Skermanella sp. TT6: one gene and its partner. The protein of the gene in region 2 binds, or shares a complex with, the protein of the main gene of each other region. Links are inferred from orthologs where the notes say so. Each region holds a gene or a part of one and is shown on either strand. Other genes may lie near its edges. The genes, in order: IGS68_RS18535 and dnaG.

What was found.
Region 1: the proteins of dnaG (region 2) and IGS68_RS18535 are in contact, whole or in part, in a crystal structure (PDB 2R6A), measured with the Geobacillus stearothermophilus proteins. The link is inferred for Skermanella sp. TT6 from one-to-one orthologs. Residues at the interface, in WP_049624496.1 of Geobacillus stearothermophilus: Lys456, Leu457, Leu458, Pro459, Ala460, Asn463, Ala464, Leu467, Leu535, Leu536, Ile537, Ala538, Gln544, Glu545, Asp548, Tyr549, His552; in WP_033016901.1 of Geobacillus stearothermophilus: Ser13, Glu15, Ala16, Gln18, Glu91, Leu92, Asp94, Ala95, Val96, Pro97, Thr98, Ala99, Ala100, Asn101, Tyr104, Tyr105, Ile108.

What each region holds. Positions count from the first base shown.
Region 1 is NZ_CP067420.1:3,959,673-3,965,743, reverse strand. Bases 955-3,848 are described here. They hold IGS68_RS18535 (replicative DNA helicase), read right to left. Parts: upstream 3,211-3,848; coding sequence 1,699-3,210; downstream 955-1,698. Other genes in these bases: IGS68_RS18530 (hypothetical protein), read left to right, coding at 3,423-3,827; IGS68_RS18540 (MlaE family ABC transporter permease), read right to left, coding at 955-1,440. In the rest of the region: IGS68_RS18545 (ABC transporter ATP-binding protein), read right to left, coding at 1-661; more of IGS68_RS18540, read right to left, coding at 667-954; IGS68_RS18525 (hypothetical protein), read left to right, coding at 3,972-4,157; rplI (50S ribosomal protein L9), read right to left, coding at 4,257-4,829; IGS68_RS18515 (DUF2232 domain-containing protein), read right to left, coding at 4,832-5,779; rpsR (30S ribosomal protein S18), read right to left, coding at 5,825-6,071. UniProt on the Escherichia coli protein: The main replicative DNA helicase, it participates in initiation and elongation during chromosome replication. Travels ahead of the DNA replisome, separating dsDNA into templates for DNA synthesis.
Region 2 is NZ_CP067420.1:3,025,660-3,031,752, reverse strand. The notes cover bases 3,178-6,093. They hold dnaG (DNA primase), read left to right. Parts: upstream 3,178-3,662; coding sequence 3,663-5,525; downstream 5,526-6,093. Other genes in these bases: rpoD (RNA polymerase sigma factor RpoD), read left to right, coding at 5,655-6,093; IGS68_RS14310 (GatB/YqeY domain-containing protein), read left to right, coding at 3,178-3,493. In the rest of the region: phbB (acetoacetyl-CoA reductase), read left to right, coding at 1-534; IGS68_RS14325 (carboxymuconolactone decarboxylase family protein), read left to right, coding at 630-1,010; IGS68_RS14320 (NUDIX hydrolase), read left to right, coding at 1,007-1,471; carA (glutamine-hydrolyzing carbamoyl-phosphate synthase small subunit), read right to left, coding at 1,531-2,724; more of IGS68_RS14310, read left to right, coding at 3,038-3,177. UniProt on the Escherichia coli protein: RNA polymerase that catalyzes the synthesis of short RNA molecules used as primers for DNA polymerase during DNA replication.

The DNA of each region.
Region 1 (6,071 bases), 940 kb from region 2 along the record:
CGTGGGTGATCGACAGGGCGGTGGCGCCCAGGTCCTTGACGCATTTGATGATCAGGTCGTTGATCACGTCGGCCATGATGGGGTCGAGGCCGGTGGTCGGCTCGTCGAAGAAGATGATTTCCGGCTGGGTGGCGATCGCGCGGGCCAGGCCGACGCGCTTCTGCATGCCGCCGGACAGTTCGGCGGGGAACAGGTCGGCTACTTCCCGGGCGAGACCGACCGCGGACAGCTTCTCGACCGCGATCTCCCGCGCCTTGCCCCGGGACATCTTCTCGCCCTGGATCAGCCCGAAGGCGACGTTCTCCCACACGGGCAGGCTGTCGAACAGGGCGGCGCCCTGGAACAGCATGCCGAACTTGCGCATCACCCGCTCGCGGTCGCGCGGGCGCAGGTTGGCGGTCTCCTCGCCGTCGATCTTGATCGAGCCGCTGTCGGGATGCATCAGGCCCAGCGCGCATTTCAGCATCACCGATTTGCCGGTGCCCGACCCGCCGATCACCACCAGCGATTCCGCGCGTCCGACTTCCAGGTCGAGGCCGTTCAGCACATGCTTGCTGCCGAAGGACTTGTGGAGGCCGGACAGCTTCAGCTTCGGCGTCCCGGCCTCGGCCCGGGCCCCGGGCGCCGCGTCGGCCGGCTTCCCCACTGCGGTATGTGTCATGGCGCTCATCGCGAAAAGAACAGGCCGGTGATCAGGTAATTGAACACCAGGATCAGGATGGAGGAAGACACGACCGCGTTGGTCGTCGCGGCGCCCACGCCCTGGGCACCGCCGCGCGACTGATAGCCATGGTAGCAGCCCATCAGCGCGATCACGAATCCGAAGACCGCCGCCTTGACCAAACCGGAGATGACGTCCATCGGCACCAGGTATTCCCAGGTGCGGCCGATATAGGCGGCCGGGTTGAAGTCGAGCCGGTAGACGCCGATCAGAAACCCGCCGAAGACGCCGATGATGTCGGCGACGACGACCAGCAGGGGCAGCATCGTGAGTCCCGCGACGAGGCGGGGCACCACCAGGTACTTGAAGGGGTTGGTCGCCAGCGTGGACAGCGCGTCGACCTGCTCGGTCACCCGCATCGTCCCGATCTCGGCAGCCATCGAGGCGCCGATGCGGCCGGCTACCATGAGGCCGGCGAGCACCGGCCCCAGCTCGCGCGTGACGGAGAGTACGACCACGGTCGCCACGGCGCCTTCCGCCTGGAAGCGGGCGAAGCCTGTATAGCTCTGCAAGGCCAGGACCATGCCGGTGAACAGGGCGGTCAGCCCGACGACCGGCAGCGAATAATAGCCGATGTCGATCATCTGCCGCCCGATCAGGCGCAGATAGAACGGCGGCCGGAAGCAGTGCGAGACGGCGACGCCGGTAAACAGCATCAGCCGGCCGGTCGCCTCCAGAAAAACCAGGAAGGCGCGGCCGGTCGTGGTCAGGAAGCCCATTTATCCCCCGTGGCAACCTAGCGGGCGGCGCTCCCGCTCACCCGTGCCCCGTGCCGGGCATGACACTCGGGCCGGACGCGTTGAGGGAACGGCTGAAACCACACACCTAAACCGCTGGTGCCGTTGCAACTTCACCTCAGCGCGCAACCTTGTGCGGCGCACCCTAGCCAACCGTCATAACACTGTCAACGGCAGGGGCGCCCGCAGGTGCCCATAGGGGGATGGGGGCGGACCGTCCGGCCGCGCCCCCGATTTCCCTCACTCGTAGTCGCCGCCGCCGCCCGGGTGGCTCTGGTCCAGGTCGCCGAACTTGGTGTACTGGCCGTCGAAGAACAGGCGGACCGTGCCGATGGGCCCGTGGCGCTGCTTGGCGATGATGACTTCGCCGGTGTTGTGGACCTCGCCCAGCCGCTGCTGCCAGCGTTGATAGCGGTCGTTGAACTTGTCGTCGGCCTCGTCGGGCCGCCGGCTCGGCTCGGCGCGTTCCAGGTAGTACTGCTCGCGGAAGACGAACATGACCACGTCGGCGTCCTGCTCGATCGAGCCGGATTCACGCAGGTCGGACAGCTGGGGCCGCTTATCCTCGCGCTGCTCGACGGCGCGGGACAGCTGGGACAGGGCCATCACCGGGACGTCCAGCTCCTTGGCGATGGCCTTCAGGCCGCGGGTGATTTCGGAGATTTCCTGAACCCGGTTCTCGTTGCCCTTGCCTCCGGAACCGCGCAGCAGCTGAAGGTAGTCGACCACGATCAGCCCGAGGCCTCCCGACGTGCGCGCCAGCCGGCGCGACCGGGTACGGACCGCCGCGATGCTCAGCGCCGGCGTGTCGTCCACATAGAAGGGAACGCGCGACAGGATGCTGCTGGCTTCGGAGAAGCGCTGGAAATCCTCCGGCTTCAGGTCGCCGCGCCGGATCTTCTCCGAGGCGACCTGCGCCTCGTCCGCCAGGATACGGGTGGCCAGCTGCTCGGCCGACATTTCCAGCGAGAAGAAGGCGACTCCGGCGCCCTCCTTGCCGTCGGTGCGCAGGTGGGCCTTCGCCGCGGCGAAGGCGATGTTGGTGGCGAGCGCGGTCTTGCCCATGGACGGACGTCCGGCGAGGATCAGCAGGTCGCTGGGATGGAGGCCGCCCAGTTTGCGGTCCAGGTCGATCAGGCCGGTGGTGACGCCGGTGACCTGGCTGTCCCGCTTGAACGCCTCCTCCGCCATCTCGATGGCGACTCGGAGGGACTGGCTGAACGGCTGGAAGCCCCCCTGGATGTCGCCGGTGGTCGCCAGGTCGAAGAGCTTCTTCTCCGCCCCCTCGATCTGCTCGAGCGCCGCCCCTTCGAGGTTATGGCTGTAGGCCTCGTTGACCATGTCCTCGCCCATGTCGATGAGCTGGCGGCGGAGGTACATGTCGTGGATGATTCGGCCGTAATGCTCGGAATTGACCACCGAGACCACGCTGCCGGCCAGCTCGGCCAGGTAGCCGACGCCGCCGACGCTCTCGAGCGCCGGATCGCCTTCGAAATAGCGCTTCAGCGTGATCGGGTCGGCGACCTCGCCGCGCTGGACCAGGGTATGGATCGTCTCGAAGATTCGGCTGTGGACCGGATCGTAGAAATGCTCCGGCTTCAGGAACTCGCCGACCTTCTCGTAGGCCTTGTTGTTGGTCAGGATGGCGCCCAGCAGGCTCTGTTCAGCCTCGGCGTTGTGCGGGGTGATTCGGTAGCTGGGGCGTCGTCCGGCAGCATCCGCGGGGCGGGCGGCGCGAGGATCTGTGGTCATCGTTTCCATGTCGGGGAGACTAGCAGAGCACGCCCGGCCGAGATAGACGCCGCGGCTGTGGATAGCTTGTGGAACCCGGCGAGGGAAGTTATCCACAGGCTGTGAAGATGGCGGAAATTAGCTCTCGCCATGAGGATTTCCGGATGCGATTATGCCTTGAGGCATGGGTGTATTAACCATGCCATCGCCCGCGTTAAGGAAGGATTGGTTGAGTGGCCCGGAAATCCGACGGCGATAGCCGCCCGACGGCGGCTCAGGTGGAGTTGGCCCGGCTGGTGGCCGACCGGCACGAGGTGCGGCTTCCGACCGGGTTCGAGAGCGACGGGATCTGGACCCGCAAGTTCCTGGACGTCTTCGCCTACGACCCCGAGGCGGAGGAGGATGTCTTTCGTCGGGTCCGCAATCTCGTCCAGTATGTCCGGGAAGGGCGCGACACCCCGGAAATGGCGCGCAAGGTGGGGCTTCGGCCCGACCAGGTCGAGTTCATGATCTCCGTGCTGCGGTGGTCGGACTACGACATGGAGGAGGTGGTTGAGGATTTCGAGACCGATCCGGAGGATGCCGCCTGGCGCGACATGGAACGCGACGTCGAGGCGCGTTCCTACGGATATTACTGAGGGTATTGCCTGGAAGGGCGGCGTTCCGCCGCCCGGGGTGTGCATTCCGCTTACCCGCCGCTGCACGAGGTCGGCCAAGCGTTAGGCTTGCCGCAACAACTGTCCGGATAGCCTGTTGGACGGGGCAGTTGTTGAGAGGATCCGATGCAGTATCGTGAGCAGAATGAGGACGGAAACGACACCGCCGGCCATATCGGGGCGGCGGCAGGCCTGATCATCGGCATCGTGCTGGGCTCGGTCATGCTGAACTTCACCGGTTCCGAGATCTCCGGCGAAGCCGGTTCGAACTCCGCGTTCACGCGCGAGATGAAGACGCTTACGCACGGCTGACCGCGCCCCTCGAGAAGTTCCCCGAAACACCAAAAGCGCGCCGGCTGCCACAGCCGGCGCGCTTTCGCGTGGGAGCGACGGATTCTCCGACGACGCCGATCAGGCGTTGTCGGTGTCCTCTTCCTCGCCGGCCGCGGCGGCTGCGGCCGCCTCGGCCTCTTCCTCGTCGGCCAGCAGATCGGCCGCGGTGATCATGCCGCCGCGCTGGGCCTGCATTTCGGCCTCTTCCAGCGAACGGGCGACGTTCACCTTGACGTTTACGCTCACCTCCGGGTGGAGGATGACGCGGACGTCGAACAGGCCCAGGCTCTTGATCGGGTCGCTGATGGCGACCTGATTACGCTCGACGGTGAAGCCGTTGGCGGTCACCGCCTCGGCGATGTCCCGGCCGTTGACCGAACCGTACAGCATGCCCGATTCGGCAGCCTGTCGGGTGATGACGACGGCCAAGCCCTTCATCTTGCCGGCCACTTCCTCGGCATCCTTGCGGCGCTCCAGGTTCTGCGCCTCGAGCTGGGCCTTCTGCGTCTCGAAGAAGGCAAGGTTCGCCTTCGTCGCGCGCAGGGCCTTCTTCTGCGGCAGCAGGAAGTTGCGCGCATAGCCGGGCCGAACCTTGACGACCTGACCCATCTGGCCGAGCTTCTCGACCCGCTCCAACAGAATGATATCCATGACTAACTCTCCTGATCCGGGCCGGTCCGGGAGAACCGCCGGCGCAGCCCGGCCCATTGCTCAATGACACCAAGGCCGACGACCATGGCGATCGGCCAGCCGGACACCAGCAAAAAGAAGTAAAACACCATCAGCAGCAGGGTCCGGGCCTGCCGCCCGCCGGCAAAGGCGTGAACCACGGCCAGTCCGGCGAAGAAGAACGGTACCAGCAGCACGATCGCCGCGTTCAGCGCCAGGTATCCCAGCTGCCCTTCGCCGCCCAGCAGGGCCAGGACGCCGGCGGCCGCCAGAAGCATCGGGGTCCAGTTCGGCAGCTCGACCTCCGCGACCCGCATCGCGGGACGGAGGTTGCGGCCGAACCGCATCAGGACGCCTTGCGCCAGCGCCGCGTTGATGATCGCCATCGTGAGCCACGAGACCACCACCATGCCGGGGAACACCTGGGCGAACCCATCGATAAGCTCGCTCAGCGGTTCCTCCGCGCCGGCGGTGCCGGCCGCGGCGTCGCCGAACGCGATGCTCAGGAACTGCCGGACCGACCCTTCCAGACCGCCCGGATCCCCGAGCGTCAGAAGCGCCGCCAGAAGCAATCCCACCAGTCCCAGCCCGGTCAGGACCACCAGCAGCAGCCCCGGCGGATACCATTCCAGCGTGCCGTCGGGAGCGGTCCTGGCCAGCAGCGACTGCCGGACGATCACCGCCACCACGACCGCGTTCGCCAGTCCGTAGGACAGGCCGAAGAGCGGACCGCCGACGACGGCGACCGCCAGGACGGCGACGGTGCCGGCGATCAGGAACGACCGCAGTCCCAGCCCCAGCCCCACCATCAGCAGCGGCAGAGGCCCCAGGTAGGCCAGGATCACCGTGCCGAGTCCGCCGGCCATCACCGAAAGGTAAAGCAGCGCGCTGAGCACGCCACCGCCGATCGCCATCAGCAGGGCATTATGCATGGCGCCGCTCCACTCCCCCTCAAGCCGGCCCGGTTCCCCGGGTGCTTACTTCACCACGTACGGCAGCAGCGCCAGGAAGCGGGCGCGCTTGATGGCCCGTGCCAGTTCGCGCTGCTTCTTGGTGGAAACCGCGGTGATGCGGCTCGGCACGATCTTGCCGCGCTCGGAAATAAAGCGCGAGAGCAGCTTGATGTCCTTGTAGTCGATCGCCGGAGCGTTCGGACCCGAGAACGGGCAGGTCTTGCGGCGGCGGAAGAACGGACGACGCGGACCGCCACCCGAGCGGCCGCCA
Region 2 (6,093 bases):
GAAGGACTCGCGAAGGTCGCGGCGGAACTGGGCCCGGTCGACATCGTCGTCAACAATGCCGGCATCACCCGCGACGGCGTCTTGCACCGCATGACCTACGAGCAGTGGAACGACGTCATCCAGACGAACCTGACCTCCTGCTTCAACATGTGCCGCAACGTGATCGACGGCATGCGCGAGCGGGGCTTCGGCCGCATCGTCAATATCGGCTCGATCAACGGCCAGGCCGGCCAGTACGGCCAGGTGAACTACGCCGCGGCCAAGTCCGGCATCCACGGCTTCACCAAGGCCCTCGCCCAGGAGGGTGCGGCCAAGGGCATCACCGTCAATGCGATCGCGCCGGGCTACATCGACACCGACATGGTGCGTGCCGTTCCCCCGAACGTGCTTGAGAAGATCGTCGCCAAGGTGCCGGTCGGCCGGCTCGGCAAGGCTTCGGAGATCGCCCGCGGCGTGCTGTTCCTGGTGGCCGACGAAGGCGGTTTCATCACCGGATCGACCCTGTCGATCAACGGCGGACAGCACATGTATTGATCCTTCGCCTCCCTGAGGGTGTTAGGATCGACGGGGCGTCCCAGCGGGACGCCCCGCAGTCGTTTTCGAGGGCATCATTTCCGATGGGAGGGCAGATGGTCGAGTACGAGGACGCCAGTCCCGAAGTTCGCGCCGTCTATGACGACATCATGGCGACCCGCAAGACGGACCTGATCAACAATTTCTGGAAGGTCCTGGCCAATCATCCGCCGACGCTGAGGCGCACCTGGGAAAGCATCAAGGAGGTCATGGCGCCCGGCGCGCTGGATCCGCTGACCAAGGAAATGGTCTATCTGGCGGTCAGCGCCACCAACAACTGCAAATACTGCATCGCCTCCCACACGGCGGCGGCCCGCAAGGCCGGCATGACCGACGAGATGCTCGGCGAGTTGCTGGCGGTGGTCGGGATGGCGAACGAGACCAACCGGCTCGCCAATGGCTATCGTGTCCAGGTGGACGAGCGGTTCAAGTCGTGACTTCGCCCCGTCGGACATATTCGGACCGGGAATATCCGGACCGCCCGTGGGTCGGCGTCGGCGTGGTCGTCTGGCAGGGCGAGCGGGTGCTCCTGATCCGCAGGGGCCGCGCCCCCCGGCTCGGCCAATGGGGATTGCCGGGCGGTGCGCAATCGGTCGGCGAGACCCTGTTCGAGGCGGCGGCTCGGGAGGTGCTGGAAGAGACCGGCCTTGCGGTCGAGCCGCAGGCGGTCGTGACGGCGCTGGATTCGATCAGCCGCGATCCCGAAGGCGAGGTCCAGTTCCACTACACGCTGGTCGAGGTGCTGGCCGAGTGTCCGGAGGGCGATCCGGTCGCGGCCGACGACGCGATGGATGCGCGGTGGGCGACGCCGGATCAGGTCGCGGAACTGGTCGAGTGGGGGGAGACGACCCGGGTGATCGAGCTATCCCGGGCGTTCCGGCGCGGGATCGTCGGGTAGGGTTGGCAGGCCGCGGAATGGATGGGCACCTTCGTCCGTCCGTTCCGCGGCGAGGCCGGTCAGCCCTGCTTGTCGATCAGGTCCACGAAACGGTGGAACAGATAGTGGCTGTCCTCCGGGCCGGGCGAGGCTTCGGGATGGTACTGGACCGAGAAGATCGGCTTGCCCTTGACCTTCAGCCCCTCGTTGGTGCCGTCGAACAGGCTGACATGGGTCACCTCCACGTCCGCGGGAAGGCTGTCCGGCTTGACCACGAAGCCGTGGTTCTGGCTGGTGATCTCGACCCTTCCGGTCTCCAGGTCCTTGACCGGGTGGTTGGCGCCGCGGTGGCCGCGGGGCATCTTCTCGGTCTCGGCGCCAAGGGCCAGCGCCATCAACTGGTGACCCAGGCAGATGCCGAACATCGGCACGCCGGTATCGATCAGGCCGCGGATCGTCGGCACGGCATAGGTCCCGGTGGCGGCCGGGTCGCCCGGGCCGTTGGACAGGAAGACGCCGTCCGGCTTGTGGCGCATCACGTCCTCGACCGTGGCGGTCGCAGGCACCACCGTCACCTTGGCGCCGGTCCCGGCGAGGCAGCGCAGGATGTTGCGCTTGGCGCCGTAGTCGATCGCGACCACGTGGTGGCGCGGGTTCTCCTGCGTCGCGTAACCCTGGCCGAGCTTCCACATCCCCTCGTTCCAGGAATAGGTCTGGCGGCAGGAAACGTCCTTGGCGAGGTCCATGCCTTCCAGGCCCGGCCATTGCCGCGCCTGGGCGACCAGTGCCTCCAGGTCGAACCGGCCGTCCGGGGCGTGGGCGATCACGCCGGTCGGCGCGCCGCCGTCGCGGATGCGCCGGGTCAGCCGCCGGGTGTCGACGCCCGAGATGCCGATCAGGTCGAAGCTCTTCAGCCAGTCGTCCAGGTGGCGGGTAGCCCGCCAGTTCGATGGCTCGGTGACGTCGGCGCGAAGCACCAGGCCGCGGGCCGCCGGGGTGACCGTCTCGATATCCTCGCCGTTGGCGCCCGTGTTGCCGATATGGGGGAAGGTGAAGGTGATGATCTGCCCGGCATAGCTGGGATCGGTCAGGATTTCCTGGTAGCCGGTCATCGACGTGTTGAAGCAGACCTCACCGACCGATGCGCCCACCGCACCCAGCCCGCGCCCCCACAGCACCGTTCCATCGGCCAGGACGAGGACGGCGGTGGCGCCGTCCGGACGCGACGCTTCGGCGGCGCTCGGCGCCGGGGCGGCGGAAATGTTTTCGGACATCGGTGACAGACCCCATATTGACCGCCCCTGCGGGCGCATTACCTGATGCGGCTCGGACTTCGGCCGCTCCCGCCCCGATTTGGTCGGCAGGAGGGCACGCGTCAACCCGCGGCCGGATCCGAACCTTTGCCCGGAGCCGATCGCGGTTGGAACCGACGGCGTGCGATTAGACCATGGCGGGCGCCCGGTCAATAGGATGCGGTGTCCTTGCGGCGCCGACGGGGCGGGCGGCGGGCATGCCGCGGCGCCGCTGGCGGACCGGGCCGACATTCGCTATCATTCTGTAAAATTTGCTTCACGAGGACTCCACACGATGTTCCGCAGCCGGCTCAACGAGGCCTTGAAAGAGGCGATGCGGTCCAAGAACCAGCGCGCCGTCTCGACGCTGCGCCTGATCCTGGCGGCTCTCAAGGACCGTGACATCGCCGCGCGGGGGCGCGGGGTCACCGACGGGATCGACGAGGACGAGATCCTGTCCATGCTCCAGACCATGATCAAGCAGCGCCGCGAAGCCATCGCCCTGTACGAGCAGGGCGGCAGGCTCGAACTGGCCGAGCAGGAGCGGGAGGAGATCGGGGTCATCGAGACTTTCCTGCCCAAGCAGTTCAGCGAGGACGAGATCCGCGGCGCGGTCGATACCGTGATCAAGGATATCGGCGCGACCGGCATCAAGGACATGGGGCGGACCATGGCCGAGCTGCGCACCCGCTACGCCGGCCAGATGGATTTCGGCAAGGCCAGCGGCTTCGTGAAGGCGTCGCTGGTCTGACGACATTTTCCCGATCCATTTCCTTTATGGCCTGTTAACCAATCATGACTTACCGTTCCGGGGATGCCGGCCCTCGGCAACCGGTCGGCGCGGACCCTTTCCCCGCAATCCCGGAGCGGACCTCGCCATGATCCGGCTATCCAAGTATCGAAGGTGATGCGCAGGCGCCATGGCGTTTCCTCCCCAATTCCTTGAAGAGCTGAGGGCGCGTCTGCCGCTCTCCGACGTGGTCGGGAAACGGATGCGTCTGATCCGGGCGGGTCGGGAATTCAAGGCGCCGTGCCCGTTCCACAACGAGAAGACGCCCAGCTTCTACGTCAACGACCAGAAGGGCTTCTTCCACTGCTTCGGTTGCGGCGCCCACGGCGACATCATCGGGTTCGCGATGCGCCACGACAACCTGGCCTTCCCCGAAGCGGTCGAGCAGCTGGCCTCGGAGGCCGGGTTGCAGGTGCCCCAGGCCACTCCGGAGGATCGGCAACGCTTCGAGCGGCAGAAATCGCTCCATGACCTGGTGGAGGCGACCTGCCGCTGGTTCGAGAAGCAGCTTGTCGGCCCCGGCGGCCATGCCGCGTTCGACTACCTGAAGAGCCGGGGTCTGGACGAGGAGACGATGGTCCGCTTCCGTCTCGGCTTCGCCCCGGCCGACGGCAACGCCCTGCGCGTCCATCTGGCGCGGGAGGGCTTCAAGGAGGAGGATATGCTGGAAGCCGGCGTCGTCAGGGCGTCGGACTATGGCGGCGGCGCCTTCTCCTTCTTCCGCAACCGCGTGATGTTCCCGGTCACCGACCGGCGCGGCCGGGTCGTAGCCTTCGGCGGCCGCATCATGGAAGGCGACGGACCCAAATACATCAACTCCGCCGACAACCCGCTCTTCCACAAGGGCCGGCTGCTCTACAACATGAGCCGCGCCCGGCAGGCGGCGGCCGACGGCCAGCCGATCATCGTGGTCGAAGGCTACATGGACGTCATCGCCCTGGTCCGCGCCGGCTTCGACGGAGCCGTGGCGCCGCTCGGTACGGCCCTGACCGAAACCCAGATCCTGGAACTGTGGAAGCTGGCACCTCCGGGGCGCCGGGTTCCGGTGCTCTGCTTCGACGGAGATCCCGCCGGCCAGCGCGCCGCCCACCGCGCGGTCGAGCGGGTGTTGCCCCACCTGCTGCCGGACCATTCGGTCCGCGTGGCCTTCATGGTCGGCGGCGACGATCCTGACAGCCTGCTGAGGAAGGAAGGGCCGAAGGCCATGCAGCAGGTGCTGGACGGCGCCATGCCGCTGGCCGACGTCCTGTGGCGGATGGAGGAGGAGGGCAGGGTGCTCGATACGCCCGAAGCGCGCGCCGGTCTCCAGGCCGCCCTGGACGAGCGGGTCGGCATGATCGCCGACCGTACCGTGCAGGCGCTCTACCGCGATGAAATGCGCCGACGCTTCTTCGAGAAGTTCCGCGCCCGACCGGCGTTCCAGCCGGGCCAGCGCTTCGCCGGCGGCGGGGGCGGGTTCAAGGGTCGCGGCTTCCGGGCACCGCGCACGACCGATCCGCCGCCCGATTACCAGCGCAGCCGGCCCAGGCCCGCTCGGGAAGGCCGGGAGCGTGTCTTGCTGGCAACACTGCTGAACCACCCCGAACTGTTCGAGGAAGTCGGTGAATCAATAGGTAGCGTGGAGTTGTCGCAGCCCGCGCTGGACCTGCTCCGTCAGGCCGTCGTGTCGGTGCTCAGCGAAAATACCGGGCTTGACGCTGCCGGATTGGGTAGCCACTTGACTGAAATGGGTTTCTCCGACCTGGAAGATGCCATAGGTCCGGCTTCCTTCCTGTATGCCTTTGCCAGGCCCGATGCGACACTGGAGCAGGCCCGGCGAGGCTGGTATGACGTATGGGGGCAGACATATACCGATCATATCAAGTCCGAGCGCCGGGAGGCGACGCAATCCTTCGCCCGCGACATGAATGCCGATAACTGGTCTCGGGTCCGGGCGCTGCTCGAAGCCGAAGCCGGCGCGGCCGAGTTAGACGACCCCGACCTTGAATACTGAGGTCGCCTATGGCAGATGGAGCAGGAGCTTGGGTCAGGCCAAAAAAAGTCAGTCCTGTGTGTGCGGGTGGCGCGGGGCACCGTGGGCCTTGCGTCACGCACGTGTTTTCTAGGCGGGGGCATCATTCGAATGGCCACGAAAGCGACGAACGGCGCGGAAGTGACGGAAAATCGTGAAGAATCAGGCGATGGCCCGCTGATGGACGGCATGGTGCAAGCGGTCAAGAAGATGATCGCCCGCGGCCGGGAGCGCGGGTACGTCACCTATGACGAGATGAACGCCGCTCTTCCGCCCGACCAGTCCTCGTCGGAGCAGATCGAGGACACGATGGCCATGCTCTCGGAGATGGGCATCAACGTCATCGAGAGCGAGGAACAGGACGACAATCAGAACGCCGCCGCCGATGCCGACGGCGAGGCACGGGTCGCCGGGAACCTGGACGACGACGACATCGGCCGCACCGACGACCCCGTGCGCATGTACCTGCGCGAGATGGGATCGGTCGAGCTGCTGTCCCGCGAGGGCGAGATCGCCATCGCCAAGCGGATCGAGGCCGGCCGCGAGCAGA